One region of the Chryseobacterium sp. CFS2 genome, then DNA from elsewhere that is predicted to be linked to it. Evidence: riboswitches for the same ligand, from Rfam matches in the RefSeq annotation. Region 1 holds a riboswitch; each other region holds the start of a gene.
The links. A riboswitch is a leader RNA that binds a small molecule or an ion and turns the genes downstream of it on or off. The one in region 1 is predicted to bind S-adenosylmethionine.
Positions count from the first base shown of each region.

Region 2: linked by a shared signal. The riboswitch ahead of ODR02_RS18525 (TonB-dependent receptor plug domain-containing protein) and the one ahead of ODR02_RS04160 (SusC/RagA family TonB-linked outer membrane protein) in region 1 are both predicted to bind S-adenosylmethionine.
Region 3: linked by a shared signal. The riboswitch ahead of ODR02_RS03440 (alpha/beta fold hydrolase) and the one ahead of ODR02_RS04160 (SusC/RagA family TonB-linked outer membrane protein) in region 1 are both predicted to bind S-adenosylmethionine.

Region 1 is NZ_JAZHQU010000002.1:155,843-161,891, forward strand. Features, by position in the region: gene ODR02_RS04155 (RagB/SusD family nutrient uptake outer membrane protein) at 1-318, opposite strand, end outside; gene ODR02_RS04160 (SusC/RagA family TonB-linked outer membrane protein) at 337-3,270, opposite strand; SAM riboswitch class I at 3,354-3,452, opposite strand; gene ODR02_RS04165 (type II 3-dehydroquinate dehydratase) at 3,698-4,105, shown strand; gene ODR02_RS04170 (hypothetical protein) at 4,177-4,614, shown strand; gene pckA (phosphoenolpyruvate carboxykinase (ATP)) at 4,669-6,049, opposite strand, start outside.
Region 2 is NZ_JAZHQU010000008.1:181,022-187,070, reverse strand. Features, by position in the region: gene ODR02_RS18535 (T9SS type A sorting domain-containing protein) at 1-975, shown strand, start outside; gene ODR02_RS18530 (alpha-amylase family glycosyl hydrolase) at 1,168-4,005, shown strand; SAM riboswitch class I at 4,277-4,382, shown strand; gene ODR02_RS18525 (TonB-dependent receptor plug domain-containing protein) at 4,476-6,049, shown strand, end outside.
Region 3 is NZ_JAZHQU010000002.1:11,583-17,631, forward strand. Features, by position in the region: gene ODR02_RS03430 (O-succinylhomoserine sulfhydrylase) at 1-767, opposite strand, end outside; gene ODR02_RS03435 (ACT domain-containing protein) at 892-2,430, opposite strand; gene ODR02_RS03440 (alpha/beta fold hydrolase) at 2,430-3,374, opposite strand; SAM riboswitch class I at 3,435-3,542, opposite strand; gene ODR02_RS03445 (MGH1-like glycoside hydrolase domain-containing protein) at 3,731-6,049, shown strand, end outside.

The DNA of each region.
Region 1 (6,049 bases):
TCTGCTTGCTGTACTGTTTACCATTTCAGTAAATGCATAGGTTGAAGCAAAACCATATTTATTAGTCAATACAGCCACATCACTTCCCATCGCATCACTGGCTCTTAAAACTGTGGAATACCCGATATTGGCATACGTTGTTCCGTCGTTATTAAATTTTGCCCACGTACCATTTACTACAGTTTCTGCACTTTCAGCTGTTTTGAAAACTTCTACGCTGTTGGCCTGATCAGTCGGAGCTGTATCTAGCTCACTTTCACAGCTTGACAGTGACAAAAATCCGATGAGCGCAAATGATAGATATTTTAATTTTTTCATTGTTTCAATTTTAAAAGGTTAAAGAGTTGCCTGAAGACCAAATGTAATTGTTCTCATTGCCGGATATCTGTAATATGTTGTTCCGTCCAAAGCCTGTTCAGGATCCATTCCTTTATGTTTATAGAAGGTCAGAAGATTTTCTGCCTGGATATAAATTCTGAATTTCTTAAGTCCTATTTTCTCAAAATAATCCTCAGGAAGAGTATATCCTAAGCTTACATTTTTAAGTCTTGCATACGTTCCGGAGTAAAGGAATCTTGAAGATGTTGAGGTCCAGTTATTCGTTGTTGTACTCAATCCAGGAACATCTGTATAAGGATTTTCCGGAGTCCATCTGTTTACCATTTCAGCGCTCCATGCACGTCCTCCGGCACTTCCGTTATGCATGATGGAAGTATAATCAGTATCTAGAATTTTTCCTCCGATTTTGAATGTCAGTAATCCTGAAAAATCAAAATTCTTATAGGTGATACTGGTACTGATTCCTCCTGTCAGTTTAGGCAAGGCTGAACCCTGTAACAACTTTGTGGCTTTTGAATATTCCGAAGTCGTTCCTTCTACTGAATTTCCGCTGGCATCGGTAGTAACCGTTTTCCACAAAGGCTTTCCATTGCTTGGATCAACTCCAGCCCATTCCGGAATAAAGAAGTCGTATACCGAACCTCCTACTGTCAACAGCTTAGTTCCTACTACAAGAGAACCTCCGGGTAATTTCGTTACCTTATTGTTTAAAGTACTCAGATTCACATCTACATTCCATTGGAAATTATCATTCTTAATGGGTGTTGTGAATAATGAAAATTCAAATCCTGTATTCTGAATGGTTCCGATATTCGCCGGATAATCACTGATTCCCAACGACGGCGCAACCGGCATATTAAACAGAAGATCCTGGCTTTTTCTTTTGAAGTATTCGATATTTCCTTTAACCCTGTTATTCAGAATCGCGAACTCCAATCCTACATTTAAATTAAGGTTCGTTTCCCACTTTACATTATTGGTAGACGTTTTTTCCAGTGTTGTTCCCGGTTCTCCGCCAAGGCTGATAAATCTGTACAACTCCTGATAAGCATAATAAAGCGGCTGCCCGTTAGGTCTAAGTAATTTATCATTTCCTTGTCCTCCGTAGCTGGCACGCAATGTCAATTGATTGAAGACATTCAGACTTTTGACAAATTCTTCGTTTGAAATTTTCCATGAACCTCCTACTGACCAGAATCTTCCCCATCTGTTATCTTTTGCAAATCTCGAAGAGCTGTCTGCCCTTCCTGATGCAGATAAGAAATAGGTATTGTTGTAATCATACTCTACTTTTCCAAGGAAACTCAATAAACTCAATTTATTACTGTTTCCGCTGAAACTTCCCAGTAAAGAAGCGGCATCCGGCTCATAATAGTAAGGTAGTGAGAACTGACTTCTTGTTCCGGAAATTGTCTGATAATCATATTTATAGAATTCGTGCCCCGCTAATGCATTGACATGGTGTTTTCCAAACTTTTTATCATACGTCAGAATATTACTGGTTGTATAAGAAAGCGTTCTGGTATTGGTTTTCGTCACCGATCCTCCAATCTCAGCGCCTTGCCCCAATAATGGATTTGAATAATAATGTCCGTTATAATTCACCAAATCCACAGAGAAACTCGTCTTGAATTTTAGCTCCGGCAAGAAAGTAAATTCCATGAATCCTTTCCCTGAAAAGTTGTCCTCTTTATTTTCGTTTTTATCTAATGGTAAGGTTGCTGCGGCATTTTGATTCTGAAGCGCATTTGTGGGTCTGTATTTTCCAAAATCATAAACCGGGTTTCCATCAGCATCCAAAATATAAGTTCCGTCAGCATTTCTTTCATAATAAGGATAGAATGAAGGAATAAATCTTGCCGCATTGATGATGTTACTGGCCTTGGAATCCGAAGAAGTAGGCGCCTGCTGAATACTGTTTGTATAACTTAAGTTCACCCCAACATTCAGCCATTTTTTTACTTCAGAATTGATTTTCAATCGGGTATTATATCTTTTATATCCTGATTCAATTGCCATTCCTTTATCATCCAGATACCCCAGAGAGAAGAAATAATTACTTTTCTCACTTCCTCCGCTGATATCAAGATCCACCTGATTTCTTGAAGCCACTCTCTGCAAGATATCTCTCCAGTCATCATTCCAAAGTGGTGATGCACCAGGTAATAGTTTTCCATCTGTACCTACAGGCTTTGGATAAGCTGTCCCATATGGATTAATCCCCAGTGAAGAAACAAGGTTGTCTGTTGCCATCTGAGCGGCCTGCTGAGAAGAAACTTTCCCGGATTGATATCCATTTCTCAATGCTTCCCAGTACAGTTGAAAATACTGATCTGTATTTACCTGTTCATAGTCTTTAACGGCTCTTCCGGAGAATCCCTGACTGATATTAAAATTAACTTTTGCTTCCCCTTTTTTACCTGATTTTGTAGTAATGATGATGATCCCATTTGCTCCTCTTGAACCATACAAAGCACTTGCTGTAGCATCTTTCAGAACACTTATAGATTCGATATCGCTGGGACTGATTGAGTTTAGATTTCCATCAAAAGGAATTCCGTCCACTACATATAACGGATCACTGGAAGCACTTATTGAACCAATTCCTCTGATTCGGATAGTGGAAACAGCACCTGGCTGGCCTGATGCACTGGTAGTCTGAATCCCTGCAACCTGTCCTTCTAATGCTTTCGTAATATTCGTTACAGGTCTGTTATTGATTTTATCACTGGAAATTGTAGCTACGGAACCGGTATAGCTGTTTCTTTTCGCTTTTCCGTAAGCTACCACTACTACTTCATCAATCTCTTTTTCATGAAGGCTATCTTTTTTCGGCTTGGAATTCTGTGCATTTACACTGGTAATTCCCAGAAAAAAAACAGCAACCGGAGGTATCCAAGCTTTAGAATTAAATAAAGTTTTACTAATCATAATCAATTTTATTTATCATATATTAAAATTTAACCCTTTGCAGAAAAGTCAGCAAAGGGCATCGATAAATACGATAAACCAAATGCTTATTTTTCCTTAAAAGGCTGAACGTAACACCTTGCCCAATGGGTAGGTTGTTAAGACTTCACGGGGTCAGTTCCCTCCATCTTTCTTTATAAGCCGATCGAAATATGTTTGCAAAGCTAAAAACTTTTAGTCTACAAAACAAGTAGACTTATTTATTTTTCATGATAAATTTTTAATAATTAACATAAAATTTTAATAAAACTCATTACAATAAGGAGTTGTAGCCGTTATCATTTATTCAAACATGATAAATATCATTATTAATAATTCAATGGAACAAATATTTGAGGACACCTTAATTTTTGTACTATTAATTGAAAAAACTTTTTAATTTTATAGTATGAAAGTTTTGATTATAAATGGGCCTAATCTCAACCTTTTGGGCACCCGGGAACCGGAAATTTATGGAAATGTTTCCATGGAAAGTTATTTGGAAAATTTAAAATCCGAGTTTCAGTCTCATGAAATACAATACTATCAGTCTAATATTGAGGGTGAGCTTATCAACAGACTTCAGGAGGATGATTTTGATGCAGTGGTGATTAACCCGGGAGCATTTACCCATTATTCTTATGCTATCGCTGATTGTTTAAAGAATATCCGCAAGCCAAAAGTAGAAGTACATATCAGCAATATATACAAAAGAGAAGAATTCCGCCAGAAATCTGTAACGGCAGCGAATACAGATGCTGTTTTATCCGGCTTTGGAATGGATGGGTATAGATTGGCTTTATTGAGCCTGAAGTAATTTTCAGTCTATATTTTCCCACAGATAGCACAGATTCTCACAGATAATTATGTATACAAAGAGAATAATTTATGAAGATAAAGGATAAGATTTACTGTAAAAGCATTGGCATATATTCCGGGCAATTAACGAAGAGAGAATCTTATATCGTTGAAGAAATAAATGATGAAAATATAAGAATCTGGAATGACGAAGGAAGACTGAGATGGTATTCTGATTTTTATTTTACTTTAAACAATGAACCGGAAATCATTTCTATTAATATAGATGATCCAATAGAAAATATTGAATCTGATGCCATAGAAGTAACTATTACCTTTTCCAACAAAGCAAAATACTGGATAACTTTCACTAATCCAAAGTATTTAGATAAGATATTGGACGAAGAATCTTACTTTTCTTCAAAACATTTTATGATCATAAAACATTTAACTGAAGAATCAATCAAATCAACAGTCTTAAAACTTGATGAACAGGATGAATTGATTGAAAACTGTCAAAAATATTAATAAAAAAGCCTCATCAATGATGAGGCTTTTCCTTATGTTATAGATAACTATTAATTAGATAGTTTGTTCCTGTAACTGAGGTCCTGAAGCAACTAATTTGTTACCTTCTTCAGTATCACAATACTGTTCAAAGTTTTTGATATATCTTGAAGCAAGATCTTTTGCTTTTTCTTCCCATTCTGAAGCACTTTCATATGTATCTCTAGGATCTAAAATACCTGTAGAAACGTTTGGCAATTCAGTAGGAATCTCAAGATTCATGATTGGAACCTGAGTTTTAGGAGCGTTATCGATAGATCCGTCAATGATTGCATCAATGATTGCTCTTGTATCTTTCAGAGAAATTCTCTTTCCTGTACCATTCCAACCTGTATTTACCAAATAAGCTTTAGCTCCGTGCTCCTGCATTTTACCGATCAATGTTTTAGAATACATTGTTGGGTGTAATGTAAGGAATGCTTCACCAAATGCAGGTGAGAAAGATGGTTGAGGTTCTGTAATTCCTCTTTCTGTTCCAGCTAGTTTTGATGTATAACCGCAAAGGAAGTGGTATTGAGCCTGATCTTCATTCAAGATGGAAACCGGAGGAAGTACTCCGAATGCATCTGCTGAAAGATAAACAATCTTCTTAGCATGACCTGCTTTAGAAGGCAATACAATTTTGTTGATATGATAAATTGGATAAGAAACTCTTGTATTCTCAGTGATTGATCCGTCTGTATAATCTGCTACTCCATTGTTCACAACAACGTTTTCAAGAAGTGCATCTCTTTTGATGGCAGCAAAGATATCCGGTTCTTTTTCTTCAGATAAGTCGATAACTTTAGCGTAGCATCCACCTTCATAGTTAAATACTCCGTTGTTATCCCAACCATGCTCGTCATCACCAATAAGATATCTTTTCGGATCTGCAGACAGAGTCGTTTTTCCTGTTCCTGAAAGACCAAAGAATAAAGCTACATCACCTTTTTCTCCTACGTTAGCAGAACAGTGCATTGAAGCCATACCTTTTAATGGAAGGTAATAGTTCATCATTGCGAACATCCCTTTTTTCATTTCACCTCCGTACCATGTACCTCCGATGATCTGTAGTTTTTCAGTAAGGTTGAACATGATGAAGTTTTCAGAATTCAATCCTTGAGCTTCCCAGTTAGGGTTTATTGTTTTAGAACCGTTGATTACTGTGAAATCAGGTTCTCCAAAGTTTTCAAGCTCATAGTGAGAAGGGCGGATAAACATATTAGTAACAAAATGCGCCTGCCATGCTACTTCAACGATAAATCTTACTTTAAGTCTCGTATCTGCATTCGTTCCGCAGAATGTATCTACTACATAGATCTTTTTAGATTCAGCAAGCTGGTTCAGCACTAGTTCCTTACAAGAACCGAAAATTTCTGCAGTAGTAGGTAAGTTTACTTTACCATCCCAGAAAATT
Region 2 (6,049 bases), on a different contig from region 1:
ATTTCATTGACATTAAATCCTCAAACGTGCAGCAATACAGATCCAGGAGTAAATGTAGGTGACGTAGGCTGTGTAAGTTTTATGTATCGCGGTCAACAGGTAGCGTATTCTACGGTAAGAGGCGCTGACGGAAAAATATGGCTTCAACAGAATCTGGGAAGTACGCAGGTAGCTTCTTCAGTAGCTGATGCGAACGCCTATGGAGACCTTTTCCAATGGGGAAGATGGGATGATGGGCACCAGCTTAGAAATTCTCAGGTTGTACAGGCTCCATCGCCCAATACACCTGAAGGAACAAGTACTACGGGAGGAGGTTATATTGCCGGATCTCCAGCATGGTGGGCTGGTTTTTCAAGTGGAGATACATGGACAGGAATATCAGCGGCAGATGTTAATGCATCGGCTGGAGTAGATCCTTGTAAAGCAATAGGTGCAGACTGGAAAATGCCTTCTCAGGCGGACTGGACTGCTTTAGTAGGGGCAGAAGGTATTGCCAATCCGGCAACGGCCTATAGCAGCAATCTTAAATTACCGGCTGGAGGATACAGAAGCTCCAGTGATGGTAACTTTACTTTTGTAGGACAAAGAGGGTATTTCTGGAGCTCAGATACATCAAGTTTGGGAGCAAAATATCTGTATATCGGATCAACAATTGCAAATCCGTCAGCAGGATCTATGAGAGGACAGGGATCATCGGTAAGATGTATCAAGCCTACAACTTCTTTGGGTACTTCTGAAACTACACTGAAAAATGCAGTAATAGGAATGAATCCTAACCCTACAAAGGGAATTCTTACGGTTAAATCTGATTCAGGAATTGAAAAAGTAAATGTAGTAAATGCTGTGGGACAAAGAATGAATGTACAGTTCTCAGATAATCAGATTAACATGACCGAACTTTCTTCAGGATTATACATCGTAGAATTAAAACTTAAGAACGGACAATCCATTTCGAAAAAGATTATAAAAGATTAAGCGAATTTCAGGAACATCGATTTTCGTCAAAAAATTAGTTCATTACAATTACTTTTATTGGGAGGCTCATGAAAATTTCATGAGCCTTTTTTTGATTTATTTTTTCCCGGAAAATTGAAATATTTGATGATGATTAAGCAAGAATAGTCGTTATGAAGGAAAAATTATACTATATTCGATAAAAAATAATAAATGAAAAAGTTTTATTCCGTTGGTTTTCTGCTGATTACATTGTTCGTTTTTGGGCAGATCAATTATACCATTACCCCTAACCCATTCGATGAGACAGATGCTGTAACACTTACAGTTCCGGGAGATCAGATTGACGAATCTGCGTGGGGTGTTTCCAATAATGCCATCTATATCTGGTCCTGGTCTTTTGATACGAATTATCAGAACAGTCAGGATTGTCCTACCAATGGCAGCTGGAACAATTCAAGTGATGTAAATAAACTGAATTATAATGCAGGTACAGACAGTTATTCGCTTACTTTTACTCCAACAGCCTTTTTCGGAAGAACAGGAATAGGGAGGTTTGGATTTCTATTAAAAGATAAAACAGGATCACATCAAACCTCACCTGATATTTTTGTAAACGTAGGTACTTTAAGCTTAAGTCTTACCCATCCGCTGGCCAATAGTTTAACTTCTGTTCCCGTGGGGAATTCTATCAATATTACGGCTACTTCTAATGTTAATGCTACATTTCAGTTAAAAGCCAACGGAACGGTTGTAAATTCAACAACAACACCTTCACAATCTTATTCTTATAGTTATAATGTTTCTCAGGATGCCAGTATGGAACTTATAGCTACACAGGGATCTAATTTTAAAGCCGCAACGTTTATCCTACAGGTTCCGAGAAATGTAGTTTCTGAAGCAATACCTAACTGGATTAAACAGGGAATCAATTATCACCCGACAGATCAGACCAAAGTGGGACTTGCTTTATATGCGCCGGGTAAAAACTTTGTGCATGTCATCGGAAGTTTCAATAACTGGGCAGTGAATGATTCTTATTTAATGAAAAGAGATACTACAAACCCGGATCTTTATTGGATTGAACTCAACGGGATTACCCCTCAACAGCTTTATACTTTCCAATACAGAACCAATGATTTGAGAAAAGTAGCAGATCCTTATTCACCACAAATATTATCTTCTTATGATGATCCGTGGATTTCGGCTTCTACCTATCCAAACTTACCTGCATTTCCTGCCGGGCAGGGTTTTGAAGTGTCAACATTTAAAACAGGGCAGACGGCTTATAACTGGCAGACAACCAATTTCCAAAGACCTGCAAAAGAAGATCTGGTAGTGTATGAATTATTATTGAGAGACTTTACACAGGAAAAGAACTGGCAGTCATTGATTAATAAAATTTCTTATTTAAAAAATCTAAAAATCAATGCTATAGAATTGCTCCCGATCATGGAATTTGACGGAAACCTTTCCTGGGGATACAATACTTCCTTCCATTATGCATTGGACAAAGCTTATGGAACTCCTGAAAAATTCAAAGAATTTGTAGACCTGTGCCATCAGAACGGAATTGCGGTTATTCTGGATGTTGCTTTTAACCATGCAACAGGACGCTCACCTTTGGTAAGACTTTGGAACGTAGATCCTGATGGTGACGGCTATGGAAATGTTGCTCCAGACAATCCTTATTTTAATCAGGTTCCGAAACATTCATACAATGTATTTAATGATTTTAACCATACAAGTACTTCAACGCAATATTACGTTGAAAGATGTCTTCAGCAATGGCTGACTGAATATCACATAGACGGATTCCGTTGGGATTTAACAAAAGGATTTACCCAAAGCTGCTCTGAAAATGATGAAGCCTGTACGAATGCTTATCAACAGGACAGAGTAGATATCATGAAACATTATGCTGACAGACAGTGGGCTATAGACCCGAATTCTTACATGATTTTTGAACATCTGGGAACTGATGCGGAGGAACAGCAATGGGCAAACTACAGGATCGCAGAAGGAAAAGGCATTATGCTTTGGAATAAGCAGACAGAGCCTTACAATCAGAATACAATGGGGTATCAGGAAAACAGCAATTATGACCGTATGAATCACAGTCTTCATGGCTTTACCAATATGAGTGCTGTAGGATATGGAGAAAGCCATGATGAAGAAAGGCTGATGTTTAAAAACCTTGCCTATGGTGCAGTAAACGGCAGCTATAATGTGAAAGACCTGAATACTGCTCTTGAAAGAATGAAAACTTTCGGTGCTACGTTCTTTACCATTCCCGGTCCGAAAATGATCTGGCAGTTTGGAGAATTGGGATACGAATTTAGTATTAACAGATGTGCTAACGGAACTATCGACAGCGGATGCAGAACAGATGAGAAACCTGTTGCATTTACATTAGGATATGATACCAATGCAAACAGAAAAGCAGTTTATGATACATGGGCTAAAATAATCAATATCAGGAATACCCATCAAGTTTTTAAATCTAAAACTTACAGTATAGAATCCAATAACCTTACGAATGATCCTAATGGGTTGATCACAAGAATTTACGTGTATGATGCAGCAATTACAACGGGAATAAAAAATATAGTTGTATTGGCCAATTATACTACTTCTTCCCAAAATGTGGTGCCTTATTTCCCTTACACAGGTCAATGGCAGAATCTAATGGATGATAGTATTTTGAATGTGGCTTCTACAACCACTCCGATCACTTTACAGCCTGGAGAATTCAGAATATTTGGAAACTATGCAGGTGCTTTGTCAACAATAGATATCAATGAAGGGAACAAATTGTCCCTTCAGATTGCAGACAATCCGATACAAAACGGAATCGCACGATTCATTTTCAATAAAGCCAAAAACGGAGAAATTTTAATTTTTGATATGACGGGTAAAAAGCTGGACTCTTTCAAGCTGAATAAAGAAAACGGTATTCATGAAACGAAAATCAGTTATCCACCGGGAACCTATCTGGTACAGCTGAAATCGGATATAGGAATTGCGATTCAAAAGATGATGATCAAATAAAAACAAATTATCAAGCTGTTTAGACTGATAAAAAATGTTGAATATAGTAAAACCATTAAGAAGGATTTAAGAAATAAAGGTAGTTAAGATGAATCATTCTGAATTTTAAGCTTAAAACGAAGCTTATCTTAATACTCTTATCACCTTAATATCATCTTAATGTTTCAAAAATAAAACTTACCACAAGTTCTATAAAATAATGAAAGGCAGATTTGCATTACAGCAGATCTGCTTTTTTGTATATTTAAAAAAATAGTCTACTTTTGCAGTAGATTTATCAAGAAAGGTGGAGGGATTTGGCCCGGTGAAACCTTAGCAACCTGCACGGTTCCAGAAGTGTAAAGGTGCTAATTCCAACCCGGAGGGGGAGATAAGTGAAGTCAATATTCTATATGAATTCCATTTCTTGAAGTCTTGTGTATCTGCGGAAAGATCCGTCAGATTCGTATTATTAATTGGCAAGAACAAAAATGAAAAAATTAAGCACAGCTGTATTATTGCTTGGGGCAATGTTAGTCGCTGCTCAGGAGAATGAGGAGAAAGGCAAAGAAATAGAAGATATCATCATTGTCGGAAACCGAAATGTCAAAAGAACAAAACTGGAAACACCAGTTCCTGTAGATGTTATTAATATTGACAAAATACAAAGAAGTTCTCCACAAATGACGGCTCAGGATCTCCTGAACTATGTGATTCCATCGTTTAATGCAGTGAGACAGTCTGCTTCTGATGGAACAGAGCATATTGATCCTGTAACCTTAAGAGGAATGGGACCAGATCAGATTCTGGTTTTACTTAACGGAAAAAGAAGACATTCCACCTCTTTAGTTAATTATCAGAATACGGTTGGAAATGGATCTGTAGGAACAGATTTAAGTACAATTCCGGTCATTGCGATTGATAGAATAGAAGTGTTAAGGGACGGAGCTGCAGCACAATACGGTTCTGATGCCATTGCGGGAGTTATCAATATTATTCTTAAAAAAAATACGGGAGCCTCAGCAAGTCTTACGTATGGATTGACTGGGAGAAATGATGGGGATACTTATCAGGCAGGAGCCAATTATGGGACTTCATTAGGAAAAAAAGAGGGTTATATCAACCTTTCCCTACAATTAAGCCACAGAGGAAAAACAACACGAACTCAAAATCATGATCTGGATATTTTTGGAAATAATTTTGCCTATGCATTTGCTGATGATCCCGAAGCGGCAAGAGCGGCAGATGATGCAAAGATTAAAGAACGAGGACTAACCCGTGACGATTTTAATTTTCAGATTGGAGATGCCCAGATCAGACAGGGACAGTTGTTTTTCAATGCAGAATATCCTTTTAACGATCAATTTAAAATCTATTCTTTTGGAGGTTTCAGTATCAAAGAAGGAAAAGGTTTTGGTTTCAGAAGACTTCCAAGCGAAACTTCTAATGTGGTTTCATCCATTTATCCGAACGGATTTCAGGCAAATCTCGGATCACAAGTATATGATGTCTCCTATGCTGTAGGAGCAAAATATAATGTCAATGACTGGTTTTTTGACCTTAGCAATACATTCGGAAGCAATACCTTCAATTACAATGTTAGCAATACCAATAATGCTTCCCTGGGAGCAAATTCACCAACGCGTTTTTATGCTGGAGCACACAGCTTCCTTCAAAATACGATTAATCTTGATGTTTCCAAAAAGATAAATCGTTTCAATATCGGATTCGGTGGAGAGTTCAGATTGGAACAATACCAGATCAAACCCGGTGATGAAGCTTCTTATACCCAATATGACATCAACGGAAATGTTGCCACCGAAGGATCAACGGTGCTTGGAGCGGGCGGATCTCAATCTTTTATCGGATTCTCTCCAGACAATGCAGTGAAAAAAAACAGGCATTCCACGGCAGTATATGCAGATGTTTCCTATGATCTGGATAAAAAACTGAATATTGACGCTGCTGCCAGATTTGAAAATTATTCAGATTTTGGAAATACCCTGAATGGGAAATTAGCAATACGATATGAATTTGTAAAAAATTATGCAATTAGAGCAGCTGT
Region 3 (6,049 bases), 140 kb from region 1:
CGAATAGACAATGTTTCCAGACTTTTTGATAATACCCATGCATTAAAAGGAGACAATGCAGGCCCTGTATTTCTTGCGAAAAGATAAATTTCTCTGATCAGGTCTTCTTTTCCTACTGCTATTCCTCCTAACACTCTTCCCTGTCCGTCAATCAGTTTTGTTGCGGAGTGTACAACAATATCTGCACCATATTTAATCGGTTGCTGAAGGTAAGGCGTTGCAAAACAGTTATCTACAATAAAGATAAGATTGTATTTTTTTGCAATCTGCCCGAAGAACTCCAGATCCAAAATTTCAATCGCCGGATTGGTAGGAGTTTCAAGGTATAAGATCTTTGTATTGGGTTTAATATATTGTTCAACATTCTCAGCATCTCCTGCTTTGAAATAAGAAGTTTCAATATTCCATTTCGGGAAATATTTGGTAAACAATGTGTGTGTAGATCCAAAAACTGACTGGCAGCTTACGATATGATCTCCGGCATTCAGTAGGGCAGCAAATGTAGAATAGATGGCTGCCATTCCCGTTGCAAAGGCATATCCTGCTTCTGCACCTTCCATTTTAGCTATTTTATCTGTAAACTCTGTTACATTCGGATTGGAAAAACGGCTGTATAGGTTTTTAGGTTTTTCTTCGGCAAAGCTTGCTCTCATATCCTCTGCATCCTGGAATATAAAACTGGAAGTAAGATATAATGGCGTAGAATGCTCATCAAACTGAGATCTTTCAGTCTGGGTTCTTATTGCTGATGTTTCAAAATTTTCCATATAGTTTTAATTGATTTACCAATATAGCAGTCTAACAATGTACCAATGAAATTCTTCGCTTTGCTCAGAATAACGACACCAATTATTGGTAAACTGATACATTATTAGATTGTTATATTAAATATTATTTAGTTTCACTTACTCTTAAAATATCTCCGAATACCCCTCTTGCTGTTACCTGGGCTCCGGCTCCGGCTCCCATGATCACAATCGGATTTTCCCCGTAACTTTCTGTATAAATTTCAAAGATGGAATCTGAACCTTTTAACTGTCCTAATGCTGAAGTGGCAGGAACAGAAATCAGTTTCACATCCAGTTCTCCTTTATCTTTCTGCAGATCACCATGTAAATCACCTACATATCTCAGCACATGACCAGGCTCCTGATTTTCCTTAATTTTCTGGTATTCTTCATCCAATTCATCCAATCTTGAAAGGAATTCTGATTTTGAAACTTCAAGCAGGCTTTCAGGAACCAGATTTTGTATATTGATATCTCCAAATTCATTGATTAAGTCCAGTTCTCTTGCCAGGATTAATAATTTTCTTGCTACATCATTTCCGGATAAATCTTCTCTTGGATCCGGTTCTGTGTACCCTTTTTCCAAAGCTTCGCTGATGATGGTTGAAAATTTATCGTCTCTCAAAGAAAAATTATTGAAAACATAGCTCAATGTTCCAGAGAATACGCCCTTGATTCTTGTGATATTTTCTCCTGAAAGGTGTAATAACTTGATGGTGTCAATTAACGGAAGACCAGCTCCTACATTAGTTTCATACAGATAACGTCTGTTATTTTTACTCAACGTATATCTTAGTTTTCTGTATTCCTCAATAGGAAGGGTATTGAAAATTTTATTGGAAGAAACCAAATCGAATCCGTTTTCTGCCAAAGCGTGATAGTTTTTCACAAAATCCTTACTTGCAGTGTTATCCACAACGATCAGGTTCTCCAGTTGATTTTCATTGGAGAAATTAATTAATTCTTCAACGTTAGAAGAATGTTGCGCGGCCAAAACCTCATCCCCCCAATTGGCATCAAATCCTTTTTTATTGAAGGCTATTTTCTTTGAGTTGGCTACAGCAACTACTTTAAGATCTATTTTTTTACGTTTCTTAATTTCTTCTGCAGATCCCAAAACCTGTTCTATCAAAGTCTTTCCTACGTTTCCGTGACCAATAATTGCCAGATGAACTGTTTTTGGTTTTTTGAAAATTTCAGATTCTATGATATTTCTTGTTTTCTCATCCTGTGAAGAAGTCACTACGATGTTGACTCTGTTTTCTCCGGCTACCTGATTCAGCAATAATGGGAAAACATTGTTTCTGGCCAGTTCAGCAAAGACTTTATTGAAATCTTCTGCCACAAAACCAATCACAGAAACATTATTGATACTATAGATCTGAGAAACTTTTCCAGATTTCCTTTCTGTTTCGAATTCATCAATAAGACAAGCAACCGCTTTTTCTGCATCATTTTCCTGAACCAAAATAGAGATTCCGTTTTCTATAGCTTGTTGAGAAATTACTCCTACACTGATACGCGCTAAAGTAAGCGCCTTAAAAATACGTCCGTCAATCCCGATTTCTCCAAGGAAATCTTCTCCTTCAAATTTGACGATTGATCTGTTCTTCAAAAATTTTATTTCGTTAGCATTTTTCATTACTTCTGTAAAATGTTTTTTATGATATTATTTAATTGTTGATATTCCATTAGGAAGGCATCATGCCCGTGTATAGATTGGATCTCGTGATAAGAAACATCCTTATTTTTCTCTTTTAAGTTTTCAAAACACATTCGGATTTCAGAAGCCGGGAAGAATAAGTCTGTATCTACGGAGATCATGTGCATTCGTGCCTGTATGCTCTCCAGTGCTGTTTCATCAGCATTGATATTCATCAGGAGATGATTCATCAGCTTGTACGCTTGTAAACTAAACCTTTCGTTTAATGCATTACCATGATAAACCAACCAGTCTTCTGATTCCAGGCGTTGATTTTCCTTATTATATTGGTTTTGAAATCTGTCATTGAGTGATTGTGGAGTTCTGTAACACAACATGGCATGAATTCTTGCTTTCTGTAATGGTTCTTCTTTATCATTCAATAAAAATTTCTGAACCAGACATTGGGCATGCAGCCAATCGTGTGTTCTGTAATCACAGGCTATGGGAATAAATATTTCTGCGAGATCCGGCTGCTTGGCAAGCATTTCCCAGGCAATCCCTCCTCCCAGAGAACCTCCAATAATGGCATATATATTTTTGATATGTAAAGCTTCAAGCCCTTTCAGAAATATCGCAGCGATATCTGAAGGAGTGAAATCTTCATAGTCTTCAATTAAAAAATTGTCATATCCGTTTCCGGGTATATTGAAACACAGAACAGTGTATTGATCAGTATCAACAATCTGATTTTCTCCTACCAATTGTTTCCACCAGCCTTTTTCTCCGGATACATTTGAATTTCCGGTAAGAGCATGGTTGATTAAAATGATCGGGGCTGTAAACAGATCTTTCCCAAAAAGCTGATAGCTTAATGAGATATTGTATTCCTTTTGAGAATAAGTTTGATACGAAAGATTAATATAGTTTAGTTCTGTTTTCAATTCTATTAAATTTTAATACAATTGAAAATGCCACAGGAAATGGCTGAAAAGAACTTCAGTAAGTTATCTGTCCAAAATAATTTTGGTAGAACGTAGCACCTTCTTTGCTTGCACAAAGGGTTGCTAAGGTTTCATAGGGTCTAATCCCTCAACCTTTCTTGATAACATTTTCAATATTTGAATGAACGAATGGTGCAAAGGTAGTTCTTTTCTTTTAATTTCAAAAAAAAATTATTTTAATATTTTTAAAAGCCCTTAAACACAAGTATTTCAAGACTATATTAATAATTATTCAGATGAAAAAAATTGGAATTACTTCTCAAAAAAACTAACTTCGTATGGAAAAATGATGAGATATGACCGCTGAAAAAGAAAGATTACAAGATACCAAATGGAAAAACTGGGGACCTTATGTAAGCAACCGGCAGTGGGGAAATGTACGCGAAGATTATAGCCCAAACGGAAACGCCTGGAATTTTACCAACCATAATAATGCTGAAAGCTACACTTACCGCTGGGGAGAGGAAGGCATCGCCGGAATTTCTGATGTAAAGCAGCTGTTCTGTTTTGCTTTTTCGTTTTGGAATAAGAAAGATAAAATGGTAAAAGAACGATTCTTCGGATTGAGTAACCCTCAGGGGAATCATGGAGAAGACATCAAAGAAATCTTTTATTATCTGGATAATACACCTACTCATAGCTATATGAAGATGGTATATAAATACCCGATTAATGAATTTCCTTATGATGAGCTTGTTGCAGAAAACGGAAAACGCAGCAAGAAAGAACCGGAGTATGAAATTTTCGATACCGGAATTTTCGATAATGATGAATATTTTGATATTTTCATCGAATATTGTAAAGCAGATCACAATGATATTCTGGCCAGAGTAACAGTCTGCAACCGAAGTCAGCATGCTGCCCCTATTCTTGTGGCTCCTACTGTATGGTTTAGAAACAACTGGAAATGGGGATACAATACTTATAAAGGAGAGCTCAATACTTCTCACGACGGAAGTATCAATATTGGACACGACAGTATTTCAATCAAAAAACTGTATTCCCGAAATTCAAATGCACAAAGTGTATTTTGTGACAATGAAACCAATACTCCAAAGCTTTACGGAGCTCCCCCATTTGAAAACACCTATTTTAAGGATGGAATTAATGATTTTATTATTCATCAGGGAAACACTGTAAATCCTGGAAAAAGAGGAAGCAAAGCTGCTTTTCTTGTTGATGAGATTATTGATGGCGGGGAATCAAAAGTTTTTGAGTTCAGGCTATGTCCGGATGAAGAAGATAAGCCTTTTGAAAACTTTGACCCTATTTTTGAAACCCGTAAAGCTGAAGCCGAAGAGTTTTATAACGGAATTCAGAATGATACCGTTAACGAAGATGAAAGAAATGTTCAGCGACAGGCTTTTGCAGGGCTTCTCTGGAATAAGCAGTTCTATCATTACAATATCGGAAAATGGCTGAAAGGAGATCCTAATTTGGAAGCTCCAAGAAACTTCAATGAATATGTAAGAAATACAGAATGGAATCATCTTCATAATAAAGATATTATTTCCATGCCTGATAAATGGGAGTATCCGTGGTATGCTACATGGGATCTGGCATTTCACTGTGTGCCTTTCTCCATTATAGATGCAGAATTTGCCAAAGGACAGCTTTTGCTCCTTACCAAAGAATGGTATATGCATCCTAACGGACAGCTTCCTGCTTATGAATGGAATATGAGTGACGTGAACCCGCCTGTACATGCGTGGTCGTGCTTCCGTGTTTTTAAAATTGATGAAAAAAATAATGGAAAACCGGATTTACTATTCTTAGAAAAAGTATTCCAGAAACTGCTTCTTAATTTCACCTGGTGGGTAAACCGAAAGGATAAGAACGGAAAAAACATCTTTGGTGGAGGATTTCTTGGTCTTGATAATATCGGAGCCTTTGACCGGAATATGGAATTAAAGGATGGCCAGCATCTTGAACAGGCTGATGGCACAAGCTGGATGGCGATGTATGCATTGAATATGATGCGTATTGCCATGGAACTGGCCCAGTATTATCAGGTATATGAAGATATGGCTATTAAATTTTTTGAGCATTATCTTTATATCGCCGAGGCCATGGAAAATCTGGGTGAAAGCACGAAAGGCCTGTGGAATGAAGAAGACGGATTTTTCTATGATGTTCTGCAGCTGGGAAATGGAGAAAGCGTTTCTTTAAGATTAAGAAGTATTGTAGGTTTGATTCCTATGTTTGCGGTTGAAATTGTAGATCATCATTTATTGGAAAAGATGCCGAATTTCAAAACCAGAATGGAATGGATTCTAAAAAATAAACCGGAACTCACCAAACTGGTCTCTCACTGGGATGAGGAAGGACATGGAAGAAAACACCTGATGAGTATTCTGCGAAAAAACAGACTGACAAAGGTATTGACCAGAATGCTGGATGAAAATGAGTTTCTAAGTTCTTACGGAATTCGGGCAATGTCTAAAGTATATGAAGAAAATCCTTTTGTATTCTCTGTACACGGATCAGAAAATATGGTGTATTATACTCCTGCAGAAAGTGACAGCCGGATGTTTGGTGGAAACAGCAACTGGCGAGGTCCCATCTGGTTTCCTATCAACTTCCTGATTGTAGAAAGTCTGCAACGCTTCCATTTT